2 regions of the Planococcus alpniumensis genome follow, and region 2 is predicted to be linked to the other one. Evidence: riboswitches for the same ligand, from Rfam matches in the RefSeq annotation. Region 2 holds a riboswitch; the other holds the start of a gene.
What was found. A riboswitch is a leader RNA that binds a small molecule or an ion and turns the genes downstream of it on or off. The one in region 2 is predicted to bind cyclic di-GMP.

Region 1: it holds a riboswitch for cyclic di-GMP, as region 2 does, so the genes downstream of both, G3255_RS16455 (amidase) here and flgB (flagellar basal body rod protein FlgB) in region 2, are expected to answer to the same signal.

The regions. Positions count from the first base shown of each region.
Region 1 covers NZ_JAAMTH010000001.1:3,240,966-3,250,393, reverse strand. The annotation lists gene G3255_RS16465 (HEAT repeat domain-containing protein) at 1-282, opposite strand, end outside; gene G3255_RS16460 (GGDEF domain-containing response regulator) at 279-1,892, opposite strand; gene G3255_RS16455 (amidase) at 2,165-3,049, opposite strand; cyclic di-GMP riboswitch class I at 3,094-3,185, opposite strand; gene G3255_RS16450 (hypothetical protein) at 3,259-3,459, opposite strand; gene G3255_RS16445 (fructose-1,6-bisphosphatase) at 3,992-5,923, shown strand; gene G3255_RS16440 (TIGR04104 family putative zinc finger protein) at 6,464-6,763, shown strand; gene G3255_RS16435 (hypothetical protein) at 6,911-7,207, shown strand; gene G3255_RS16430 (hypothetical protein) at 7,247-7,519, shown strand; gene G3255_RS16425 (SDR family oxidoreductase) at 7,576-8,469, opposite strand; gene G3255_RS16420 (tetratricopeptide repeat protein) at 8,672-9,157, shown strand; gene G3255_RS16415 (MerR family transcriptional regulator) at 9,176-9,428, shown strand, end outside.
Region 2 covers NZ_JAAMTH010000001.1:219,274-228,701, reverse strand. The annotation lists gene G3255_RS01250 (flagellar hook-length control protein FliK) at 1-169, opposite strand, end outside; gene fliJ (flagellar export protein FliJ) at 166-627, opposite strand; gene fliI (flagellar protein export ATPase FliI) at 624-1,946, opposite strand; gene G3255_RS01235 (FliH/SctL family protein) at 1,930-2,718, opposite strand; gene fliG (flagellar motor switch protein FliG) at 2,711-3,727, opposite strand; gene fliF (flagellar basal-body MS-ring/collar protein FliF) at 3,739-5,379, opposite strand; gene fliE (flagellar hook-basal body complex protein FliE) at 5,402-5,698, opposite strand; gene flgC (flagellar basal body rod protein FlgC) at 5,724-6,176, opposite strand; gene flgB (flagellar basal body rod protein FlgB) at 6,182-6,574, opposite strand; cyclic di-GMP riboswitch class I at 6,657-6,743, opposite strand; gene G3255_RS01205 (flagellar hook-basal body protein) at 6,959-7,762, shown strand; gene G3255_RS01200 (flagellar hook-basal body protein) at 7,778-8,590, shown strand; gene flgL (flagellar hook-associated protein FlgL) at 8,799-9,428, opposite strand, start outside.

The DNA.
Region 1 (9,428 bases), 3.0 Mb from region 2:
AGCGGGCGAATCAGCTCCTGCTTTAGTGACGGATACATAATGGTTTAATAGGCGTTCAAGCACGACCAAGTGATAAGGGGAGGCTTTCAGTTCCGCAATGAACCGTTCGTCTGAGGGATCCATCATATGAGAGCTGAATGAATCAGTTAAGGCATTGTATTGGCTGTTGATTGCAGCTTCCCGTTTATTCGATTGCTGCTTGCGCCAAGCTAAGATCAACAAGAGAAGCAACTGGCCGAGGAACAGGGAGGCGATGAGGATCCAGAAATGCGATAAGTTCACTGGAACATCCTCTTCGTCAGCCGCTGGACGCGGGCCACGACTTCCTGTGCGTAAAACGGTTTGACGATGTAATCATCGGCTCCGCTCTTTAAGGCCAAGACGATATCGGATTCGTTGTTCCGGGAAGTGAGCATGGACACGACGATATTGTCATGAGGATATTGCGAGCGCACATGGCTCAGCACTTCCAGCCCGTCCATTTTTGGCATGACGCCGTCCAGCAAGATCATGTAATTTTCATCCGGACGATACCAATCGGAATCGACGAGGGCAAGGCCGTCTGGATATTCTTCGATTTGGATATCGAAATCCTCAGCCTTCCAATTGGAAAATTGCTTAGCGACCAGTTTTCGCACGAGTGAGTCATCGTCGACAATGACGATATTCAGTTTGCGCCTCAAGTCATGTTCTTCGGCTTCATACACCATCGTCTGGTTGCGGCCGTTTCGTTTAGCTTGATACAGCGCTTGGTCAGCTTGATTGACGATGGTTTCCTGCTTGAGCCGGTATTCGCTGACTCCGGCTGAGAAGGTCAAGCGAATTGGCGTATTGGAATGGGCAGCAAATTCCGTTGTGGCCAGCGCCTCATGTAGGCGGTCAATCCATACAGCAGCTTCCTCCGGCTTAGTTTCCGGTAAGATCAAAGCAAATTGCTCTCCGCCATAGCGGAAGAACGAGTCGGGCTCTCGCTTTAAGTTCAGCACAAATTGGCTGAATGAACGCAAAACTTCGTCTCCGGTTGAATGTCCGTAGTCGTCATTGATTTTTTTGAAATGATCCAAATCAAGCAAGGCAAGTGTAAATGGCTTGCCGGTTCTTTCAGCGAGATTAGTCATTTGCAGCAAAACCTCATCAAAAGCTTGGCGATTGCCGGCTCCGGTCAATTCATCAATTCGCGTGCCTTGCAAGACGATTTCCTGGCCGCGCAGGCGATTGGCTAAATAGGGAAGAAAATACGCCATGTTCAAGGGCTTGGCTAAAAAATCAGTGGCGCCAATTTCCATTGCACGGATTTGGTTATCGATCTGGTCATCTTCACTCATGAGGGCGACGGGCAGGTGGCGGCTTCTGCCGGCTTCGGCGATTCTTTCGGCCAGGCTGAACCCGTCGGCGTCCGGCAACTTCGCATCCAATAACACCATCTGCGGATGCAATGTGTAAAATAATTCGGTGCCTTTTTGGCCATCCAGTGCGATGACAACAGGAATGCCTTTAGGTTCTAGGGTCTCCTTGAGCTTCGCGGCAAAGTCAGCATCAGGATCGATGACCAATACGAGGGCTTCTTCATTCGAAGCTTTGCTTTCAGGCATCTCCAACTCCGGCTCTTCTGGGCTTGTGGCCTCTTCAGCTGAAAAATAATGTCGGAACGAAGACATGAATCCCGTCAGCGAATCGACCGTCAGCAACTCGGTGCTGTGTTCTGAGAAAGCATCCAGCTCGGTTGCGCAAAAATCGGACAGCTCCATCATGCCGATCGTCCCAGCGGTGCCTTTCATGGTATGCAAAAATCGGTAGACTTCACGCTCTTGGATTTCACCTTGAGCAGCCCATTTCGAAAAATCCCTTTCCATTCGACTGGCAAGTAAAGCTTTATAATCTGTTTGGGCCAAGTTCTTTCACCATCCTTCGAAGAATGTCCCGAAATTGATGTGGGACGATATGTAGGTTTTAGACTGGCAAATGATATTCCGTAATATGCCAATAGAATAGTTAAATAGATAATATTTTCCACTTATAGAATAACATCAATCAGCTTCCAGGTAAGTAATTTACTCTCAGAAACATGGCTATCCAAGGACATTGTTCAGTCACGCTGTTTCTGCAGCAGGCCGATGAAAAATAAAAAGACACTTCCAAAGATCAGGAGAAGTGTCCGTTCTTTTCAAGGCTTGAGCGTCATCCAGCTGCCAACATGGTGGATGGCGTTTCCTTCATAGGAAGAGTGTCCGGAGTAATGAGCCGCCACTTCAGCAAGCTGAACATTCATGAACGCTTCGCCTTCTTCGGCGAAGGTGATGATGCTGCCTTCATCGGTAACCCCTGTTTCCACTCCCACTACTACATTCTTGCCATACTTTTCGGCCATGGCGATTTCATTTTTGACGATTTCGATGATCATCGGGGCTGAATCCCGGTAAGCCATCAGTGTGACTCCGTCCGTATTTGCAATGACCCACTCAGCCAATAATCCGCTGCCGAAGGTATTTTTGTAAGGAATCTCGTCGAACCAAAAAGGCATGTCGGCTTCAAGCGGCAAGTTCAGGTGAGCTGAGCTGACAATGGCTCTTTGCAGAAGCGATTGATAGGACTTCACTGTAGCAGCGCGATTCGAATTCCAGCCGCTGTACAAATAAGGCTCCACATCCAAGTGGATACCATCAAAACTCGCTTGCTCCGTCGACCCGCTTTGGTAATTACCCAGCCAGTTCATCAACATGTTCTGGTTTGTATAACCTTTTGGCGCAACCCAAGAAGGCGCCCCGTCGAGTGCGAATACAGCTATGCCGCGTGCGTGCGCTTGCGCGACAAAGCTGCGGTACGTATCTTTAGGAATGTCACGGTCGATTTGAACATAGACTTTATTGACGTTTTTGTTTTCGAGAAAAGTGAGTACTGCCCCTTCATCTTCTACGAACATCCATGGGTTCCATAGCCAAGTGGCACGGGTATCAGGCGCATCGCCGCTTGCCTGTACATTTTCTGCATGGCTGAACGCTGTCAGCATGAGAGACATTGCGAACATCAACATCGCCGCTTTCTTCAACATATTCTTTTCCTCCATTCTGTTAGCCGAGGCCCACAAAACGGGTGCCTGGCAACCTGACGACCGTGCACTGCGTAAGCAGTGGGTAGGCTCATGGCTTTGCGTCCTTCCTTTTCAGGTAAGTTTGCCTTTTTCAGTTTTTTTCTTATTATAATTCCAGTATGTTGCATTAAAATAGTAACTATATACCTATTAAAGCTTTTACGTAACACTTATTGAGAAGTTTGAAACAAAAACAAAGCCGCAATCGCCAAAACAGCTAGCAAGGGAAGCGTAATCATCAAAATGCCTTTTCGTGTTTGCTGCGGATCGTTGCCGTGTTGCTCGTGAAAATATTGAGCCCATTTGCTGACCAGCAGGTGAGTCATAATGATAAATCCTAAAAGTCCCACTGAAATAAAAAGCTGTGTCACGTCCTATCCTATCCTTTCTTGATTTCGCGATCTTTAAAAAGAAGATTGTATGAGAAAGAGCGCGGACAAACCGAACAATGCCGCAAGGGACATAAAAAGGATGCCCCCAGCAATCCGCCTCTTCCTGGCATCGTCGGCATATTTTTCTTGAATATAGGCGGCCCATTTCCAAACTAGAATATGAGTTATCACGATAAAACCGAGAATGAGCAAGCTGATAAGAGATTGTGTCATAACAAGTCCTTTCCATTAAATGTTGATTCCTGTTATTCCTCCTTACCCGTAAATGGCTCAATCACGCTAGACTCTCAGGAATGAAAAATTTATGGTTCAAAAATTTGAGGATCGAACATCAATGGCCTTTACATTTTCTTTCACCTTTCAATTAATACTAGAGCCTTCGCGGAAACTGCTATAGACTGGAAATATAGAGAAATTCCTTCCGCAAGCCTGTTTGATGACTACGCTTTTCAGGAATTTGCTTTCAATTGAATTCGATTAAGACATATTACTTGAAGGAGGGTGCCGTATGATCAGTTCAAAATACTTGGATCTACTAGCAGAAAAATACGATAGCGAAGAAAAAGTGGCGACAGAGATCATCAACCTGGAAGCCATCTTGAATTTGCCGAAAGGGACGGAGCATTTCGTCAGCGACCTCCACGGCGAATACCAGGCATTCCAGCACGTGTTGCGCAACGGCTCCGGCAACGTCAAAGTGAAAATCAGGGATTTGTTCGAGGGGGAGATGGGAGAAGAAGAGCTCAATGAATTCGCGACGCTCGTCTATTACCCGGAAGAGAAATTGAGCCTGATCAAAAGCCAGTTCAGCAGCAAGCAAGAGCTGAAGGAATGGTATATCGAAACGATTGAGCGGCTGCTCAAGTTGGTAGCTTACGCTTCATCCAAATACACACGCTCCAAATTACGCAAAGCCTTGCCGAAGCAGTTCGTCTACATTATTGAAGAGCTTCTATACAAAACGGACGAGTTCACCAACAAGAAAGAATATTACGCGAAAATGCTCGAGCAGATTATTTCACTCGGACAAGTGGATAAGCTGATTGTCAGTCTCGCCTATACGATGCAGCGGCTGACTGTCGACCATCTGCACGTTGTCGGCGATATTTACGACCGGGGCCCGGATCCGCATAAGATTATGGACACGCTTATTGATTACCATTCCGTCGATATCCAATGGGGCAACCACGATGTCCTGTGGATCGGCGCCTACTCCGGCTCCAAAGTCTGCCTCGCGAATATTATCCGCATCTGTGCACGCTATAACAACCTGGACATCATCGAGGATGTGTATGGTATCAATTTACGCCCCCTGTTGAATTTGGCGGAGAAATATTATGAGGACAATCCGGCCTTCCATCCGAAGCGCATCTCAGGTGAACAATTAACAGAGCAGGAACAGCTGCAGATCACCAAAATCCACCAGGCGATTTCGATCATCCAGTTCAAGCTCGAAAGCCCAATCATCAAACGGCGTTCCTGCTTCGCCATGGAAGATCGCCTGCTCTTAGAGAAAGTCGATTACGATAAAAACGAAGCGACGATCCACGGCAAAACTTATCCGCTTGAGAACACATGCTTTGCCACAATCGACCCGGAACAACCCGACCGCTTGCTCGACGAAGAGCAGCAAGTGATCGACAAATTGCTGTTCTCCATCCAGCATTCCGAAAAACTATCGCGGCACATGAATTTCCTCATGAAAAAAGGCCGGCTGTATCTCCAATACAACGGCAATTTGCTGATCCATGGCTGCATCCCGCTCGAGGAGAACGGCGATATGAAGCAAATGAAAATTGAAGGCGAAAGCTACGCCGGACGGGAACTGCTCGATGTGTTCGAAGAATATACCCGCTACGCATTCGCGCATCCGGAAGAGACCGATGATTTCGCGACTGACATGGTGTGGTACCAATGGACAGGCGAGAATTCCTCGCTGTTTGGAAAGCGTGAAATGACGACGTTCGAACGCTATTTCATCAAAGACAAAGAAACGCATAAAGAACGGAAAAACCCGTATTATCATTTGCGTGAAGACGAAGACATGTGCCGCAAAATGCTCGCGGAATTCGATTTGAATCCCGACCACGGCCGCATCATCAATGGGCATACACCGGTCAAGGAACGGGACGGGGAAGACCCGATCAAAGCGAACGGTAAAATGATCGTCATCGATGGCGGGTTTTCGAAAGCCTATCAATCGACAACCGGAATCGCCGGTTATACGCTGCTGTACAATTCCTACGGCATGCAGCTTGTCGCCCACCAACGCTTTAATTCCAAGGAAGAGGTATTGCAAAACGGGACCGACGTCTTGTCGATCAAACGATTGGTCGACGAAGAACTCGAGCGCAAAAAGGTGCGGGAGACGAATATTGGGGAAGATCTCCTGCAGGAAATCGCTAATTTGAACAGTTTGAGAAAGCATCGCTATATGAATTAAGAGCTTCGAGAGTAAGAACTGGCATCCAGTTCTTGCTTTCAGGCTGTCGAGAAAGGTAAGAAATCGTATTTTCCGAAGCTTATCGCTCGCTTTCCGTGGGCTCGCGCCCAAGCCTCCTCAGCCGCTTTGCGCCTTGCGGGGTCTCGGTCGTCTCGCTATTCCACAGGAAAGATAAGGTCGACCTACGGAAGAACTTATCTTTGCGAAAGTAATGCGCAGCATTATTGAGCAGACGGGGTTACGAGCGAACACTTCTCCAAATACTTAAAGAAATCGTTGATTGTTGAATGTAGAAAAAATGATTCCATTCTAATTCGTAACGAATTAATAGACTTCTTCAACACTCTGAGAGCAAGAACTGGCATCCAGTTCTTGCTCTTTTTTTAGTGAAGATAGATTCGGGAGAGCTCTTAACTTAAAGAGCGAAATCCAGTTAATTGGTATTTATGTCGTGGGAATTTTTGGTTATCTCTGTTAGTCTAATAAGGACAAGGTCTTAAAGAGTGTGAATTAAATAAAAAACTCATTGGGGGGGAGTCCATGCCGATTTGTCAAAACTGCCATCAACAATGGGGCTGGAAGCAGACGGTCAAAAAGATGTTTACATTGGATACGGGAATGATTTGCCCGTACTGCGGAAAAAAGCAATTTCTTACTACGCCGTCGAAAAAAAGAGCCGGCCTTTTAAATTTTCTAACGCCACTGGTTATGCTCTTCGGGGTTTTATTTGATCTTTCGTTGGCTACTATATTAATTCTATTGGCCGCCAGTTTCTTTGTGATTATTGCTAGTTATCCAGTTTTAGTCGAATTGACTGATGAAGAAGAGCCGCTTTGGTAGAGTAAACCCGAAAAAGGAAGTGTTCATATTTTCTATCCATTCAGTTTTTACATAGCCATTATAGTCGCCATCATTTACTGCTTTGTCTTGTGGATGCTGCGAAACTTAGGGAAATTCAGAATTCCTTTGTTTATCTACGGGCTTTTGGTGCAACTATCATTTCTTGCGTTCTTTTTGGGAATGAGCCGTTATTTCAGGACCAGCGACAGTGTAAACCGGGATTATTTCGACGTCTTTGGGAACGGCCTCGCCATTTTCTATCTGTTGATGGTCGTTCCATTCGTTTTTGCGCTATGGGTGCAGGTCTATAAAGGCGTATGGCGGCTAGACATCGGCAAAGTTTCCAAAATCATCATGCTAGTGTTATTTGTCCTGATGACTTTGGTAGTCGCATTCTTCGGTTTCTATGCACATATCCTGTTCTACTACGGATTTGCACCTTGATGGCAGGCCGCGGGCTTTCTTGAAAAAGGAGGAGACGAGATGTTCAGTAAATATTCAATTGGGCTTATCGTATTGGGGAGCATGCTGTTTATGCTTAATCGGTTGATATCCGGGTATTCCGAGCCGCTTGCACTTATCGGTTTTCTGTTGCTGTTTGCAGCGGCAGGCGCCGTGTTCATTGCTGTATTGAAAAGAGAGCCGGGCCAATTGAAGGTTTGGTCGCTCTCAGTTTTCTTCGTCATCCTTTTTGTCATCACATGGGCAGAACCCTTCGAGATTTTGCGCCTGATGACATGGTTGAAAAATATTTAATGAAAAAAGCGTGGGGCACCGATTCAATCGGTGCCCCACGCTTTTTGAATATCAACTTATGCGGTCGTCATGCCGCCAGTGATGCTGTAGATCTGTCCTGTAACATAGCTGGATTCGATGGAAGCCAGGAAGACATAGACAGAGGCGAGTTCTGCCGGTTGGCCTGCGCGGCCGATTGGCGTTTCCGGTGTACCTTTGCCGAATTCCGGAATGTTTTCCTGCGGCTGTCCACCGGAAATTTGAAGCGCTGTCCAGATTGGGCCTGGCGCGACTGAGTTGACGCGAATGCCTTTGTCCGCCAATTGTTTGGATAAGGATTTCGTGAAGCCGATGATCGCGAATTTCGTTGCTGAATAATCCAGCAGCATCGGGCTTGGGTCAAAGCCTTCAACTGAGCTCGTCGTGATGATCGACGCGCCTTCCGGAAGGTATGGAAGCGCCGCTTTCACTGTCCAGTACATGGAATAGACATTGACTTGGAATGTTTTTTCAAGCTGCTCTGTCGGAAGGTCGGCAATGTCTTTGACGGCTTGCTGTTTGCCGGCGACGAGTGCCAAAATATCCAATCCGCCAAGTTCAGTGTTCGCTTTTTCAACCATTTCTTTGTTGAACGCTTCGTTGCTCAAGTCGCCGGGAATCAAGACGGCTTTGCGGCCTTCTGCTTCGATCAATTGTTTCACTTCATCCGCATCTGATTGCTCCGCAGGTAAGTAGTTGATCGCTACGTCTGCGCCTTCTCTTGCGTAAGCGATAGCTGCAGCACGCCCGATTCCGGAATCACCGCCGGTAACTAAAGCTTTGCGGCCCTCGAGCTTGCCAGAGCCTTTATACGTCTTCTCGCCGCAGTCCGGCACAGGAGTCATTTGGTTTTGTACGCCAGGTGCTTCCTGGTATTGCTTCGGAAAATCTTCCGTCGTATATTGTGTTCTAGGATTTTGGATATTCGCCATTTCAATCTCTCCTCAGGTTGGTAATAGTTGGTTTCTCCCTTTATCTACCACCTGAAACAAGAGTGAAACCTTTATGGAAAATGTAAGCGTTCCATCAAAAAGTTTTTGAAAACGGATTGATGCCAGCATGCGGCGAAAAGTTACTTTCAACTTATTTCCAAATGGTAAACTGGACATATGAGGATCTAAGGAGGATGGAAACATGAAGACAGTCTTGAAGGAAGCTATCGAGCTAAGAGCGGCTGGTAAACAAGAGGAATCAAATCAATTGCTGACTGTACTGGCACAGCAATTCCCCGAACACCCACAAATCAATTACCAGTGCGCTTGGAGCTTTGATTTGCTTGGAGAAGAAGAAAAGGCGGTTCCCTATTACGAAAAAGCTATCCAACTCGGGCTTGAAAAAGAGGATTTAGAAGGCGCATTACTGGGGCTAGGCAGCACTTACCGGACCTTAGGCGAATACGAAAAATCGAGAAGCACTTTTGCAAAAGGAATAGAACTTTTTCCATCCAATCAGGCATTGAAAGTCTTTTTGGCAATGACTTTGTATAATTTAGCAGAACATCAGCAAGCAATGGATATATTGCTCAAGTGTTTAGCGGAAACTTCTGCTGACAAAAACATTTCAGCTTATAAGAAGGCAATTGGATTCTATGCGGATAAATTGGATGAAACATGGAACTAAATTAAAGGGAGTGGCGATTTGGCATATCGTATGGAGAAAGAATACTTAACGACTGGAGAATTATCTAAGCGATTGAATGTATCTGTCCGGACCATACGCTATTACGATCAAATTGGATTGGTTGAGCCTTCGAGAAAAGAGGCGGGTGGAAAGCGCTGCTATTCAGTAGAAGATATTTTGAAGCTGCAAAAGATTCTGCTGCTCAAGTCGCTGAATTTATCGCTGGAAGACAGCCGCAGTATTTTGGCAGAGCAATCGATCGATTCGATTT
Region 2 (9,428 bases):
GCAACTCTTCCAAGGCAGCTTCTGGCTCCGCTTGCGGCTGTGTCGAATCCGCCGATAGCGCCATAAGCAATTGACCAAATTGTCCCGCGGGCTCATTGCTTGCCGGCGTTTTCACTACAGCTGCGGGTGCAACGGGCCGGCTGGTTAACGCAGACACCAGCGCGTTCACTGTGCATCACCGGTTCTGCCGAGGCGGTAATAGCGGCTGCCGGCCAGGTCATCGAAAAAGTTTTGTTCTGCCGCTTGGTGTTCTTTCTGGTGGGCAGCATAGTTTTGCTCTTTTAAATTGCCCCAGGTTTTTTCTTCGCGCGCTTTTTCTTTCAATGCATCTTGGCTTCTCGAGACATTGCGTTCGTGGGTTGCGACTTCTCGTTTCGCCATGAATGACTGCTCATAGAGCTGATGGATGTATTCTTCTAGCATGCGCAGCTCGGAGATGGGGATGCCTTTTTGCTCTTTTGTTTTTTTCATTTCTTCCGCCTGGGTAATCTTGCTATGCAATACTTCACTTTGCTCGCGGACGGCTTGCTCTTTTTTCAGCGCTTCGGCCATCTCTACTTGTGCCAGCTGGGTTTCGTTTTCTTTCAATTCGAGAATTTTCTGGAATCGGAAATTGAATCGTGTCACGTTTCAGCACCTCCAAATTGTCGTGCGAGCCGTTCGACGCTCTCCGTCAATTCGGCTTTCTCGTAAATATCTTGCTGTAAATATTCGCGAATCAATGGATACGCGCGGATCGCTTCATCGATTTCTTTATTGGCGCCGCTTTTATAGGCTCCGATATTGATTAAGTCTTCCGCTGAATCATGGGCTGCGAGCAATCGCTTCAATTCGGTCGCGGCTCTTTGGTGGTCGCGCGTTGTCACTTCATTCATGACGCGGCTCACACTTGCCATGATATTGATTGCCGGGAACTGCCCCTTTTGCGCCAATTTGCGGTCTAAAACGATGTGGCCGTCCAAGATGCCGCGCACCGCATCAGCGATCGGTTCGTTCATATCATCGCCATCGACCAGCACAGTGTAGAATGCCGTGATCGATCCTTTCGACGAGGTGCCGGAGCGTTCCAGTAAGCGCGGCAATAAAGCGAAGACGCTTGGCGTATACCCTTTACTCGTTGGCGGTTCACCGACCGCCAGGCCCACTTCGCGCTGCGCCATGGCAAAACGGGTGACGGAATCCATCATCAACATGACGTTTTTCCCTTGGTCGCGGAAATACTCCGCGATCGCCGTGGCCGTCAATGCTCCTTTGATGCGCTGCATCGGTGTCTGGTCGGAGGTTGCAGCGACGACGACCGAGTTTTTCAATCCTTCCGGGCCGAGATCGCGCTCGATGAAATCACGCACTTCCCGGCCACGCTCGCCGATCAGCGCGATGACGTTGACATCGGCTTCGGTGTTGCGGGCGATCATGCCCATGAGCGTGCTTTTTCCGACGCCGCTTCCGGCGAAGACGCCGATGCGCTGGCCTTGCCCGACCGTCAGCAAGCCGTCGATCGCACGCACGCCCACTTCCAAGGGTTTGTCGATGCGCGGCCGTTTCAGCGGGTTCGGCGGCGTGTTGGTCGTAGAATATTTCTTCAAGCCTTTCGGCAATTTATTGTCATCCAAAGGCTTGCCGGTGCCGTCGAGGATTTTTCCAAGAATGGCTGGGCCGACACGGATCTGCAACGGCACGCCTGTTGCCACGACGAGGCAGCCTGGCCCGACTTGTGCCAAATCGCGCAATGGCATGAGCATGATTTTGTTTTCCTTGAAGCCGACCACTTCCGCTTCGATCGGGGGATCAAAACGGCTCGGGTACAATAAGCACAACTCGCCGAGCTTGGCGTTTGGGCCTTGCGCTTCGATGGTCAAGCCGATCACTTGGACGACTTTCCCGTGTTTTCTCACCGGCTCGATTTCTTCCAGCAGCGTCAGATACTCGCTATCTATCAGTTTCATCATTGGATTTCTCCTCACAATAAACGAGCAATTGCTTTTTGATTTCGTTTAGCTGGCTATCGAGTGTCGCGTCAAACGAGCCGTTTTTCGTATGAATGGTGCAGCCGGAAGGCGCTTGCCCTGCGACCGGCATCAGTTTGAGTTCTGCGCCTGCCCGGATATAGCTTTTCAACTCGTCTTCAAAAGGCAGCATCGCCGGATAGTCTTCGAGTGCCACATGGATGGCGACTTCTTCCGTATCGTCCGCTTGCCGAAGCGCGTGGCGGATGATCGACAAGAGTTGCACATCGTCTTGCATCAATTCATTGCGGATGATTTTCCGCGCGATTTCGGTGCTGAGCGACAGCAAGAACGGTTCCGATTCCCGGATGATGCGGCGCTGTTCTTCGTAGGCGGCGGCGATCAAGCTTTCCATCAGCTCGCGCTTTTGGAGAAAATCCGCCTCAGCTTGGGCGAACCCTTGTGTGAAGCCTTCTTGAAATCCTGCTTCCGCAGCAGCTTGCGCCTGTCGTTCCGCTTCTTCTAATGCTTGTTGCTGTTGGGTTTCACGCCATTCGGCCATTTCTGCTTGTGCTTGCTGCTGTTCTTCGGCCAGTTGTTTTCTCAGCGTGTCCAATTGCTGCTCCAGACCGCTGACTTCGCTTTTCAAACGCTCGCCGTATTGTTCGATGTCTGAATCCGCTTGCGCTTCGAACGGCCGGCGGGTTTCCACTTTGCGCAATCCGATGATTTTCGTGCCGCTTTGTTCGGTGCTGCGGATGATGTTAGACAATCAGTTCATCTCCCTCTTCCCGGGAAACGGTGATTTCGCCCTCTTCTTCAAGTTTGCGGATGAGCGCTACGATTTCTGTCTGCGCATTTTCCACATCCTTCAATTTCACAGGCCCCATCACTTCTATCTCTTCTCGAATCAGTTCGGAACGCCTTGAGGACATGTTTCTGAATATGCTTTCCTTGACTTCGTCACTGGCTGCCTTCAATGCCAGGCTCAATTCCACATCGCTGACTTCGCGAATAACCCGCTGTATCGAACGCACGTCCAACTTAACAAGATCTTCAAAGACAAACATAAGTTTTTTGATTTCTGCAACGAGGTCCGGGCTTCCGCTTTCAAGTTCAGATAAGATAGCCTTTTCTGTGCTTCGATCGACTTGGTTGAGGACGCGGACAATCGCTTCCACCCCACCGGTCACTGCGTAATCCTGGACACCGTTCACAGAAGATAATTTCCGTTCCAAAATTTGTTCGACTTGCTGAATGACATCGGGTGACGTACTTTCCATTAATGCAATTCTCTTTGCCACTTCTGCCCGCTGTTCTGACGGCAGCTGGGACAGAATTTGCGAGGACTGCTTTGGATCTAGATAAGACAGCACCAAGGCGATGGTCTGCGCTTGTTCGTGCTGAAGCACCGTGACAAGGCGCGCCGGATCCAAGCGCCTGGCAAAATTGAACGGCTTGACTTGAAGGCGGTTCGACAACCGGCCAATCGTGTCGATGGCTTTTTCTTTGCCGAGCGCTTTTTCGAGAACTTCACGCGCATAGCTGAGCCCGCCTTCGTTCATATAATCTTGTGCCAATACCATTTCGTAAAATTCATTGATCACTTTTTCTGTCTGGCTATTCTTCAATTGACGGACATTGGAGATTTCCATCGTTAATTGGTCAATTTCTCTCTCAGACAAGCGCTTGAATACTTCAACGGAAACGTCAGGGCCCATACCTACGAGCAATACGGCGACTTTTTGGATTCCTGTCAATTCTTTAATGCGTTCTACCATTCAATTCTCCCCTAATCATCCGCCATCCATGAGCGCAGTAGATTTGTAAAATCATCAGGACGCCCTTTCGCAAGCTTCTCGATGGTTTTGCGCTTCGGATTGGTACGATTATTAAATTCCGACAAATCGACTCCACCGTCTTGTTCGGTTGCTGCCGGTTGCATTTTCGCAGCCGCTCGCTCGAAATAATCCATCTCAAGCTCTGCCGCTAATTCTTCCTGCTGCTTTTTGCGTCTCTTGGCCACAAGGAGAATGATGCCTGCCAACAGGATAATGGCCACGCCGGCCACTACGTACCAAAGAAGCGGAACGCCTGTCCAGAAAGTCGTGACTGGCTCTTCTTCGGCCAACTCCGGACGACCTTGGAATTCTGTCGCAAAGATGGAAATTCGGTCGTCGAGCTCTGCCGGCGTCGGTTGGAATTCGTTCATGCTGAGCGAAGCGCTGACCGTATTCCCGAGTAAATTGCGGATATCCGTCATGTTCTGCTCAGTCAAACTTGCCGGATTGTCCGGCACTGGCGGTTCTACGCCGACATTGATCGTAATATCGTCGATGACATAAGGGCTCATCTCGATTTGGCGGCTAATTCGGTTGACTTCCCGGTTGATGCGCTCTTCAGTCCGTTCGGATTCACTCGTCCCAGATCCATCTGCTGCGGGGTAATTGGCAATATCCGTTTCCCCGGTTCCGGCATCATCTGCCAAGGCGGCGCCTTCACTTGCGTAAGTTTCAACAATCCGCTCAACGCTGATGTCGATGCCTTCGCCCGTTTCGAGATCCACTGGCTCCACCAATTGTTCTTCGCGTTTTTCTTTCGTGAAATCGATATTCGCCATCACAGAAACAACGACTTTGTCCTGCCCGAGCAAGAGCCCGAGCATCTGCTGCAATTCGCGCTGTATGTCTTGTTCGATGCCTTGCTGGATTTCGCGGTTTTGCTGATACACCGTCAAATTGGTGTCCGGTGCTCCTGTATCTTGCAATTCGAATACTTGTCCGTTTTGGTCCATGATGACGATTTGCTCCATCGGCAGATTCGGCACTGATTTGCTGACCAAATGATACAAACCGTTGATTTGTTTCTGGTCCAAATTCAAGGTGCCATCGCCTTGGATGACAATTGATGCGGTCGATACTTGTTCTTCATCGGTCAACCAAACGTTTTCTTTCGGCAAGGTGATCATGACGTTCGCATCAGTCACGCCGGCGATTTGTTTTACCAAATACGCAAGTTCGTTTTGCATCGCATCGCGTTCGACAACGTCAAAATGGCGGTCGGTCATGCCGAGCCCCATATTTTCACTGAATATGCCGTAAGTGACATTGCCGTTTTTCGGCAAACCTTCTGCCGCTAAGCTTACTTTCAAGCTGGCAACTTGCTCGTCCGGGACGGAGATGGTCGAACCGTCCGTTGACACTTCGACTGGAATTCCTTGGGTTTCAATCGCCGCCTTGATTTCGCCTGCTTCCGCAGGATCCAGATTGGAGTACAAAGGCGACATATTCGTTTGGCTATTGAAGAAAACAAAAAGCCCTAGGGCAAGTAATGTGATGAAAAAGGACGCGGCCATCAGCCATTTGGTCGCTTTCGATAAACTGCCCCAGGAGTCTTTTGTTTTGGTTTTATAAGTTTCGAACTTCTCTTTCATTGAACGCACACCTTAATCGTTTTCATACCTGCATTCTCATCACTTCTTGGTACGCTTCCACTACTTTGTTGCGCACTTGCATCGTCATTTGCAGCGACAAGCTCGCTTTTTGCGAAGCGATCATCACTTCATGGACATCTTTCACTTCGCCCGTCAACAATTGATCCGTCTTTTTATCGGATACATTTTGCGCCGCGCTGACTTCTTTCAATGCATTCTTGAAGACATCTCCGAACCCTGTCGCTTGCGGCTCCGGTTGCATTTTTTCCAAGAATTGATTTTGCAGAAACGGCGTCTGCAACTGTGCAATTTTATCCATGCTGCCCCTCCTAAACTAAACTTCGTTATTTTCCGATTTCAAGTGCTTTCATAAACATGCTTTTTGAAGCGTTCATCGCGGTGACGTTTGCTTCATAGGAACGCGTCGCCGACATCAAATCGACCATTTCCTTAATCGGATCCACATTCGATGTGCGTACGTAGCCTTCTGCATCGGCATCCGGATGCTCTGGATCGTAGGTAACAGGAAATGGCGTCGCATCTTCGCGGATCGCGCTCGCTTTTACACCGGCTCCGGCTCCTTTATTTTCCATGGCTGCCGTCAGCTGTTTGGCAAACGGCGATGTGCCGGCTGTCGATAATTCCACGGTCTTGCGGCGGTACGGTACCCATTCCCCGTCGACCAATTCAGCGCGGTTCGTATTGGCATTGGCAATATTCGAAGACACAACATCCATCCGCAAACGATTGGCGGTGAGGCCGGATGCGCTAATGTTCAGGCCATTAAATAAAGACATACACTTTATCTCCCTCCATTGATGACTGAACTCAAACTGGACAACTTGCCGTTGACGCGCTCTGTAACGGCGTTATACCATAATTGGTTTTTCGCAAGCTCCGCCATTTCAAAATCCATATCGACATTATTGCCGTTCGGCGTCATTTTTGTATTGTGGTTGACTGTCACCGGCGAGGCCCCTTGCCCGCTTTGAAACTCCAGGTGGCGTGTATCGGTACGATAGCTCTTCATCTGTGAAGCACTTGCTTGTTCCATCGCCTGCTGAAAATTCACTTGCTTGCTTTTGTAGTTGGCCGTGTCGACATTGGCGATATTTCCTGCATGGACACGTTGTTTGAGTGTTGAAGTCGACAACGCTTGCTCCATTTTTTGAATGCTTGATGGAAAGATATTCATCTTTTTTCTCCCCCGTTTCTAAAATTTGCCCAAATAAAAAACCCACTTTGAAAAAGGCGGATTTGAGTCAAATCTACCATCTTTCGGTAGCCCGGCGATCCTGTGTCTTAGACAGTTAGACCCGTAGCTTTGCGTCCTTAACTTTCGTATAAGTTTGCTATTTTCGTCATGATATGGGTATATTTTTCTTTAAACTCGTCTTTTAGAATCATTTTGAGTCATCACTACCTCGGTATAGTATCATGCTTTTTTTATTTTGGCTATTTTATTTTATAAAAAAATTCTACTATTTTTTCCATTTAATCTACGGTTTTCTGTTAAAATGAGAATATCACATTGAACTAATAGTTCTAAAGACTAAAAAATAGAGGGTGAATAGGTAATATGTTTCGAGGATTATACACAGCGACTTCGGGAATGATGTCTCAAAATAGAAATCAACAAATATTGACAAATAATCTATCTAATTCCAATACTCCGGGATTCAAGACAGACGAATCGGCAATTCGTTCATTTCCACAGCAATTGATTAAGGCGCAAAATGCCAATCAGCCTGCGCCGATTGGCAGGCTCTCCACTGGCGTCTACGTCCAAGAAGCCATTCCTTCATTTTTGCAGGGGCCGATACGCGAAACAGGCAACGCCACCGATTTGGCTTTGGTCGACGATAATTTATTGCCGGATGCCGAAACCGGCGAGCGCGGCACTTTGTTGTTTGCGGTTGAAACCGAAGAAGGCGACGTTCGCTATACGCGAAATGGACAGTTTACGGTCGATGCGGAAGGATTTCTTGCCACCAGCTTCGGCCAGCGAGTGCTTGGCGATAACCTTCAGCCGCTGCAAGTCGGCGATAGCGGCTTTGCTGTTCAAAATAATGGCGGCCTTACCCTAGCGGATGGAACCAATGCCGGAAGCTTATGGATCGGGACTGCAAATGAGCCGGAACAACTGATCAAGCAAGGCCATAACTTGCTTGCTTGGGCGGGAGACGACGCGGACGCACCGGCACTCGCTGAAGATGCTGAACGATTCGTCAAGCAAGGCTTCATCGAACAGTCGAATGTCGATTTGACACGAACGATGACCGATATGATGACCGCTTATCGTGGATTTGAATCCAACCAAAAAGTAATCCAGGCCTATGACCGCAGCATGGAAAAAGCGGTCAATGAAATCGGGCGGGTTTAATAAGGAGCCAAACAGATGAACATCCAAATGAACGCAGCGAGCAGCTCAATGCGCGAACTGCAGAAGAAAATCGACATGATCGCCAATAACGTCGCCAATGTCAATACGACCGGTTATAAAAAACAAGAAGCTAATTTTGCAGACACGCTGCTTCATAGCGTCAACAAGCAAGCCGGCCCTGCCAATGAAATCGGCCGGAGCACGCCAAACGGTCTGCGCATTGGCGGAGGGACGCTGTTATCCGACGGCGTCACCCGGCATTCGCTCGGCCAAATGCAGCAAACCGGCCGTGAATTGGATTTTGCCATCGATTCCCCGAATAGCTATTTCCGGGTCTCGAACGAAGAGGGCATTTATTACACTAGAAACGGATCGTTCCAAGCCGAGCCGATTGCAGGCAGCGAGCGATTGGCGCTTGTCACCGCTTCGGGCGATTCAGTGCTGGACGCTGATGGAACGCCGATCACGCTTGCAGCGGGATACGAAGAATTGAACATCGGGACAAACGGCTTCGTGACGGCAACTTATGCCGGCCAAGCGGCTGAAACTTTCCAATTCGGAACCGCTCAAATTAACCGGACCGCCCTACTGGAAAAAACAGGCGATAACCGCTACCGCTTGCCTGGGACTGAAGCCGAGCAAATTGCAGCCGGCGCCTTGGAACTCGGAGGTTCTGCTATTTCCCAAGCGGTGCTGGAAACTTCAAACGTTGACATGGCGAGCGAAATGACCGAACTGATCGCCACGCAGCGCCTCTTTCAATCACAAGGCCGCGCGATTTCTTTTGCGGACGATATGATGGGCTTAGTCAATACGATGAAGTCCTAAAATTATCCATTTTATATTTGATTGCTATAGCAACAAAAAAACCCGTATTTCCAGATTACTCCTGGAAATACGGGTTTTCTTATGTAATGAAATGGATAGCAGCCACTCAAGGAATTCTCTTGTTCTCTAAGTTGTTTGATCGGACTCAAAGTTCCCATAACTGGGTTTCTAAAAATAAAAACAGCCGATGCCTGTATGCATCCGCCGTTTATCGAAGAAAATCCATTAAGTTTGTCTGCATGATCTTGGCAGATGATGACAGGCTCGCTTGGTAAATGCTTTCCTCACTTTTTAACTTTATTAGTATTTCAGCATAGTCTACATCTTCTATAGAAGATAACGCAGATCCAAGAGAAAGCTTGGCGTCCAATATGCGGCTTTCGGTCGCTTCGATTCGGTTTTGGCGGGCGCCGTTTTCAGCCGCTGCGGTTAATAAACGTTCCAGCGCTTCGTCAATGCCATCCAGTCCAACTTGCCCGCCCGCTTGGATGCTGTCAGCAAGTTGGCCGACCACCCAGAACAAATTGCTCGGATCTTCTGCATTGCCGACGAGCGTTTGAGGCAGAATACCAATTTCAACTTGTAAGCCCGGGCCGATTTTAGCCGTTTTCACCGGGCCGTCAACATCGACTGTTTCAAATGAAGTAGCTGTTGGAAATGGCTTCACCGTACCATCCGTACCCCCAAATAAATATCTTCCATCAACTTCCGAGTTGGCAAATTGGCGTAATTGCTCATTCAGCACGCCGACCTCTTTGAAAATCAATTCGCGATCTTCTGGAGATAATATTCCGCTCCCGCCTTGAACCCCAAGCTCCCGGATGCGCTGGGTGACATC